Pleomorphomonas sp. PLEO: one gene and its partner. The protein of the gene in region 1 interacts with the protein of each later gene in a pairwise test. Links are inferred from orthologs where the notes say so. Each region holds a gene or a part of one and is shown in the gene's direction. Other genes may lie near its edges.

Region 1 (3,088 bases):
CCCGGCGAGGCATTGGTGCTCGGTGCCGGTGGCGCCGCCGCCGCCGTGGTGGATGCCCTTGTCGAACGCGGCTTCATGGTACGTATCGTCAACCGTACACTGTCGCGGGCCGAGGCACTGGCCGAGCGTTATCCTGGGCGGGCGTCGGCGGACGTCCTTTCGGCTGCGAATCGATACGCGGTAACAGCCGGTTTTATCGTCAATACCACCTCACTCGGCATGAAGGGTGATGGGGCCATAGATCTCGACATGAGCGTTGTGCCGAGCGATGCGGTGATCACCGATATTGTCTACGTGCCGCTCGTCACGCCATTTCTCCAAGCCGCCACTGATCGTGGTCTTCGTATCGCCGACGGCCTCGGCATGCTGCTGCATCAGGCGGTGCCTGGATTTGCTCGCTGGTTCGAACGCCGGCCGGCGGTGACCCCCGAACTCCGCGCGTTGATCGAGGCAGACCTTTGATCGTCATCGGCCTCACCGGTTCGATTGGCATGGGCAAGACCACCACCGCCGATCTGTTCCGGCAAGCGGGTCTGCCGGTATTTGACGCCGACGCCGCCGTTCATGCTCTTTATGATGGACCGCTGGCCAAAGAAATCGAATCGGTGTTCCCCGGAACCACGATCGATGGGCGAGTTGATCGCGCCAAACTTGCCGAACGACTTTCGGCAGAAGCCGATGCTTTCCGTCGATTGGAAGCCATTGTCCATCCGGCAGTACGCCGGGTGGAAGCCGATTTCCTTGATCGAGCCCGAGCCGATGGCGTGCCGGCGGTGGTACTCGACATCCCCTTGCTCTTCGAAACTGGCCGTCATCACGACGTTGATAAAGTTGTCGTAGTCTCGGCGCCGGCGGAGGTGCAGCGCGCCCGGGTACTGGCGCGCCCTGGAATGACGGCGGAAAAATTTGAGGCGCTTCTCGCTCGCCAGATGCCCGACACCGAGAAGAAGGCGCGAGCCGATTTCGTGGTACCGTCTGGCGACGGCTTCGGCGCGGCCAGGGATGCCGTCGCGATATTTCTTCGCCAACTGCTTGCCTGAGCAATTGGCGGGGGACAAGCAGGCCGGATTTCCTTGAAATCCTCGCCTTCGACGGGCAGGATTCGACTATGCGCGAAATCGTCTTCGATACCGAAACCACTGGACTGGATCCCAAGACCGGCGACCGCCTCGTCGAGATTGGCTGCGTCGAGGTGGTCAACCGCTTCCCGACCGGACGCAACTTTCACGTCTACATCAATCCGGGCCGATCGGTGCCCAAGGAAGCCTTCGACGTTCACGGTCTGTCAGACGAGTTTCTGGCCGACAAGCCACGTTTCGACGATGTGGCGGACGCCTTCCTTGCCTTTGTTGACGACGCCCAACTGGTTGCCCACAACGCCAGCTTCGATATGGGCTTCATCAATTTCGAGCTGAAGGCGTCGGGTCGCTCGACCTATGGCACCGACCGCGTCGTCGATACGCTGATGATGGCCCGCCGCAAGCACCCCGGCGCGCCGGCCAGTCTTGATGCGCTTTGTAATCGCTACGGTATTGATCGATCCCGGCGTGTCAAACATGGCGCTCTGCTGGACGCCGAACTTCTGGCCGAGGTTTACCTCGAGCTCACCGGTGGGCGACAGGCCGGCCTCGATCTCAGCGTTTCTGCGCAAACGACGTCGTCCGGACAAACCGGCGGTCGCGTTGCCCTGCGACCGCGTCCTATTGCGTTGCCCTCCCATATCACTGCGGCCGAGACGGAAGCGCACATCGCGTTTATCGCCACAATCGGTGAAAAAGCTCTTTGGAATATCTATTTGAATGATGGTGAGCAGGCAGAAACGGCCTGATCGCTGCCAGCAGGATATGCGGGATTCTCCCAGCCGGTCTGGCTAGGGTGTTATTAGCCGGCAAATTATGTCATAGAGCGCAACCGCGCTCTTTCCTGTCCGTTCCGGCAGTGGGGGTGCGCTTGGTGATCAAGTCTCCAAAGGGGTTGGTTGTGGCAAAGGCGACGCTCGAAAAGTTCCGGCAAGTCGCCGCCCTGCCCTACCGCCTGACGGCGCACGGTTATGAGGTGGTGATGATCACCACCAGAGACAGTGGTCGCTGGATATTGCCCAAGGGTTGGCCGATCAAAGGCCTCAAGCGGCATGAAGCCGCGGAAACCGAGGCCATGGAAGAAGCCGGTCTGATCGGTAGTGCCGAGCTCAAGCCCTTTGGCCGCTTCACCTACATCAAGCAGTTTCCCAAGCGTCAGGAAAAAGTGTTGGTTGATGTTTTTCCGCTGGCCGTCGAGAAGCAGCTTGATGACTGGCAGGAAAAGGGTCAGCGCGAGGTGCGTTTCTTCAACCCGGTGGACGCGGCGGCTTTGGTTTCGGATGCTGGCGTCGGCGACCTGATCCTTGCTTTTTTCGTTGACCTTGCCAAAAGAAAAGCGGCCGGCACCCTGAAGGTACCCGCCGCCGATAATGCGCCCGTAATGTCCGGCGAGCCGGATGGGGGTCAGGCTAGCCCCTCGAAGAGCGCGGTCGACAAGTAGCGCTCGGCAAACGACGGCACGATCACCACAATGGTCTTGCCGGCGTTTTCCGGTCGCTGTCCAAGCTTGACCGCCGCCGCTAAGGCAGCGCCCGAGGAAATGCCGACCGGCACGCCTTCCAATCTCGCCACTTGGCGAGCGGTGGCGAGCGCTTCTTCCGAGGGCACGGGCAGGATTTCGTCATAGACCTTGGTGTCGAGAACCAAAGGCACAAAACCGGCACCGATGCCCTGGATCTTGTGCGGCCCCGGATTACCGCCCGACAACACTGGACTCTCGCTCGGTTCGACGGCAACCACTTTTACGTCGGGCTTGCGTTCCTTCAGAAGGCGGCCAACACCGGTAATCGTGCCACCGGTGCCGATGCCGGCAACGAAGATGTCGACCTTACCCTCGGTATCGTTCCAGATCTCCTCAGCGGTGCTGATGCGGTGAACTTCCGGGTTGGCCGGGTTTTCGAACTGCTGGGGGATAACGGCACCGGGAATGCTGGCGGCCAGCTCTCCTGCCTTGGCAATGGCGCCCTTCATACCCTTGGCCGCTTCGGTCAGCTCAAGTTCCGCACCGA
Region 2 (4,301 bases), 3.0 Mb from region 1 along the record:
GGAAATCGAGTGTGTGGTCGGTATTCGCTACAATCAGGCGCCACCGACCCAGAACAAAAAAAGATCATTGTCGGGCTCTGCTCAGGTTTTGCCCGGATTTTCGCGTGAATCGATGCCTACGGTGCGCGATTTCACGCTATCGCCGCGCGAGCGCCTCGCCTCGGCGATTGCCTCGGCAGCTATCGTCCGCGATGTAGCGGCCCTTGGCGCCCTGGTCCTGTTCGGCACCATGCTGGTGCTGATATTGAGTTCGGCTGACATATTGGTTTGAGCTTGGGGATGGACGGGGTGAGTTTTCCACAAGTCGCAAGCCTTTCCACGAAAACACTCCGATCGCTTGGCTGGATGGGGTAGCCTGTCTTCGCCGATCCGATGTGGTGGATCGGCTTCCAATCGGAACATGGCGATGATCGGCGACGTTGGCTTTATTCACCTGCGCGTTCACAGCGCCTATTCGCTTCTTGAAGGGGCGCTTCCCCTCGTCAAGGCGCTGAAGCTTGCCTTGGCTGACAACCAGCCGGCACTGGCGATTACCGACACTGGCAATCTTTTCTGCGCCCTCGAATTTTCCGAGAAGGCCATCGAGAAGGGATTGCAGCCGATCATCGGCTGCCAAATGGCCGTCGATTTCGGGGATGATAGCACCGACCGCCGCCGACCGGGCGGACTGCCGCAGGCGCTGCCGTCCATCGTGCTCCTGGCAGCAACGGCGGAAGGTTTCGCCAACCTCACGGTGCTGATGTCGCGCTCCTTCCTGGAATCGGAACCCGGCGCTGCCGCCAATTTGCCGATCGGCCGTTTCGAAGGGCTGACCGGTGGAATCATCGCACTGACGGGCGGTCCTAGCGGTCCGGTCGACAAGGCAATCGCCGCGGGGCTGATGCCACAGGCCGAAAGCCGCCTTGCGCTGCTTGAACAGTTATTTGGCGACCGCCTCTACGTCGAACTGCAGCGGCACGGCACGCCCGAGGAGGTGATGGTCGAGCCACATCTCGTTGAGCTCGCCTATGCGCGCGGCTTGCCGCTTGTCGCCACCAACGAGTGTTATTTTCCGACGCGCGCCGACTACGAAGCCCACGATGCGCTGATCGCCATTTCCGAAGGGCGCATGGTCGCCGAGGACGATCGCCGCCGTCTGACCGAGGAGCATTATTTCAAGTCGCGCGCCGAAATGCAGACGCTGTTCGCGGATGTGCCGGAAGCGCTGGAAAACACCATTGAGATCGCCCGACGCTGTACCGTCAGGGCGCCAAAGCGCAAACCGCTGTTGCCGCGCTTTGCCGGAGCCGACGTTGACGACGTCGCGGCGGCCGAGGCGGCCGAGGCGGCCGAACTTGCTCGTCAGGCCTGGGAGGGACTCGCTCGTCGTATCGAGAGCCATGGTCTTGCCCCCGGACTAACGCTTGAGGACTATCATAAGCGCTTGGAATTCGAGCTGGGCATCATCACCGGCATGAAGTTTCCCGGCTACTTCCTGATCGTGGCCGACTTCATCAAATGGGCCAAGGCGCACGGCATTCCTGTCGGGCCAGGCCGCGGTTCGGGCGCAGGCTCGCTGGTGGCTTTCTCGCTCACCATCACCGATCTCGATCCCTTGCGGTTCGCCCTGCTGTTCGAACGCTTCCTCAACCCCGAGCGCGTGTCGATGCCGGACTTCGACATCGACTTCTGCCAGGACCGCCGCGAAGAGGTGATCCGCTACGTCCAGGGCAAGTATGGCCGCACCCAGGTGGCGCAGATCATTACCTTCGGGTCGCTTCAGGCGCGTGCCGTATTACGCGACGTTGGCCGCGTGCTGCAGATGTCCTATGGGCAGGTCGACAAGCTCTGCAAACTGGTACCTCAGAACCCCGCTCATCCGGTGACGCTCGGGCAGGCGCTGGAAGATGAGCCTCGGCTGAAGGAGGCACGCGAAGACCCGGTCGTGGACCGCCTGATCGACATCTCGATCAAGCTCGAAGGCCTTTACCGCCACGCTTCGACGCACGCCGCCGGTATCGTGATCGGCGACCGACCGCTCGATCAACTGGTGCCTCTCTATCGAGACCCGCGTTCGGACATGCCGGTCACCCAGTACAACATGAAGTGGGTAGAAAGCACCGGCCTTATCAAGTTCGATTTCCTCGGCCTCAAAACGCTGACGGTGCTGAGGCGCGCCGTCGACCTCATCGAGCGCAAGGGGGTGAAGATCGACCTGTCGGCGTTGCCGCTCGATGATCCCAAGACCTACGAGTTGCTGACCCATGGCGAGACGGTCGGCGTGTTCCAGCTGGAAAGCATGGGCATGCGCAAGGCCATCTCGGACATCAAGCCGGACCGCTTTGAGGATATCATCGCGCTCGTCGCGCTTTATCGGCCTGGTCCCATGGCCAACATTCCCGTCTACGGCGCCCGAAAGTTCGGCCTCGAGAAGCCTGACTATATGCACTCCTCTATCGAGCCGGTGCTGAAGGAGACTTACGGCATCATCGTCTATCAGGAGCAGGTGATGCAGATCGCCCAGATCCTGTCAGGCTATTCGCTCGGCGAAGCCGACCTGTTGCGCCGCGCCATGGGCAAGAAGATCAAGGCGGAGATGGACAAGCAGCGAGTCCGCTTCGTCGATGGCGCTGTCGAACGCGGCATCGACAAGGCGCTCGCCGATACCATTTTCGACCTCCTGGCCAAGTTCGCCGACTACGGCTTCAACAAGAGCCACGCCGCTGCCTACGCGCTGGTCGCCTACCAGACCGCCTATCTCAAGGCCAACCACCCTGTTGAGTTCATGGCGGCGTCCATGACGCTCGAATTGACTAATACCGATAAGCTCAACGACTTCCGGCGCGAGGCGATCCGCCTGGGTATCACTGTCGAACCGCCCTCGGTCAACCGATCCGATGTGGTGTTCGAGGTGGATGGCAAGCACATTCTCTATGCGCTTGCCGCCGTCAAAGGCGTCGGCCAGGCGGCCGTCGAACATATCGTCGAGCAGCGGGGCAACAAGCCGTTCCGATCAGTCTCTGATTTCGCCAGCCGCATCAATCCGAAGGCGATGAACAAGCGCATTCTCGAAGCGCTGACCGCGGCTGGTGCCTTCGATTGTCTGGAAGCTAACAGGAACAAGATGTTTCAAGGGCTCGAGGGCGTGATGGCCGCTGCCGCCCATCGGCTAGAACAGCAAGAGACTGGCCAAAACGAGCTGTTCGGTGGCGGTGGCGAACCGGAACCCGTTCGCCTTCCATCTGTCCCTAACTGGCTACCGGAAGAAAAGCTGCAGCGCGAGCACACGGCAATCGGGTTCTATCTGTCCGCCCATCCTCTCGACGCCTACGAGGCGCTTCTTGGCCGCCTCAGGGTGCAGACATGGGCTCAGTTCTCAGCCTCGGTGAAGAGAGGGGCCGCGGCCGGTCGTCTTGCCGGCACCATCGTCGCCAAGCAGGAGCGCAAGACTCGCACCGGCAACAAAATGGGCATCATCGGCATTTCAGATCCCACCGGACAGTATGAAGCCGTGATCTTCTCGGAGGGACTTGCTCATTTCCGAAGCCTTCTCGAACCCGGACAGTCAGTTATCCTGCTCGTCAATGCCGAGGACAAGCCGGAAGGCATCTCGGTGCGCATCGATTCCGTGGAGCCTCTCGATCAGGCGGCAGGCAAATTACAAAACGCTCTTCGGATCTTCCTGCGCGGCGTTGAGCCGCTTGCCGCGCTCCGTGATGTGCTGAGGCCGGGCGGGGAGGGGGATGTGTCACTGATCGTGCTCGGCGATCGCGGGCGGGGCGAGGTGGAGGTGAAATTGCCGGGCGGCTATCGGGTATCACCACAGCTAGCCGGTGCGCTCCGGGCGGTCGATGGCGTAGTCGATGTCGAGTTGGCCTGAGGGCGGCTAGCCGCCTGACACGAGCGCTCAGCGACCGTCGAGATCCCGGCGTACGGCGGCGAAGACCGAGCGAAACATCTCGGTTGTCAGCACGCCGGTGTTCGTGTTGTATCGCGAGCAGTGGTAGCTGTCGTAAAGGCGAACGCCGGGCAGACAGTCGAGCGTGTGTACGGCGCCATGGGCAAATTTGTGACGGGCAAGTGGTACCCCAAGCGTCTTCAGCAGCTGGTCGTGGGCGATCTTGCCTAGGGCCAAGATGGCGGAAAGCCGCGAGAAGCCTGCCATTGTCGCAGCAAAGAAGCGCCGACAGGTGTTGATCTCGTCGGTTGTCGGCTTGTTCTCTGGTGGCACACAACGCACCGCGTTGCTGATGGCGGCGTCGACGAGTTTGAAACCGTCGTTGGGGTCTGCCCGATAGACCCCACTCGCAAAGCCAAAGTCG

Evidence for each region.
Region 2: the proteins of dnaQ (region 1) and dnaE interact in binary tests that used the Escherichia coli proteins (3 or more experiments, as listed by UniProt). The link is inferred for Pleomorphomonas sp. PLEO from one-to-one orthologs.

Annotation. Positions count from the first base shown.
Region 1 is NZ_CP166625.1:599,691-602,778, reverse strand. What follows is about bases 193-2,968. They hold dnaQ (DNA polymerase III subunit epsilon), read left to right. Parts: upstream 193-1,108; coding sequence 1,109-1,828; downstream 1,829-2,968. Other genes in these bases: cysK (cysteine synthase A), read right to left, coding at 2,484-2,968; AB6N07_RS02555 (NUDIX hydrolase), read left to right, coding at 1,954-2,520; coaE (dephospho-CoA kinase), read left to right, coding at 459-1,040; AB6N07_RS02570 (shikimate dehydrogenase), read left to right, coding at 193-462. In the rest of the region: more of AB6N07_RS02570, read left to right, coding at 1-192; more of cysK, read right to left, coding at 2,969-3,088. UniProt on the Escherichia coli protein: DNA polymerase III is a complex, multichain enzyme responsible for most of the replicative synthesis in bacteria. The epsilon subunit contain the editing function and is a proofreading 3'-5' exonuclease.
Region 2 is NZ_CP166625.1:3,637,760-3,642,060, reverse strand. The notes cover bases 71-4,059. They hold dnaE (DNA polymerase III subunit alpha), read left to right. Parts: upstream 71-406; coding sequence 407-3,859; downstream 3,860-4,059. Other genes in these bases: AB6N07_RS16965 (uracil-DNA glycosylase), read right to left, coding at 3,887-4,059; AB6N07_RS16975 (hypothetical protein), read left to right, coding at 71-271. Also shown: more of AB6N07_RS16975, read left to right, coding at 1-70; more of AB6N07_RS16965, read right to left, coding at 4,060-4,301. UniProt on the Escherichia coli protein: DNA polymerase III is a complex, multichain enzyme responsible for most of the replicative synthesis in bacteria. This DNA polymerase also exhibits 3' to 5' exonuclease activity. The alpha chain is the DNA polymerase catalytic subunit.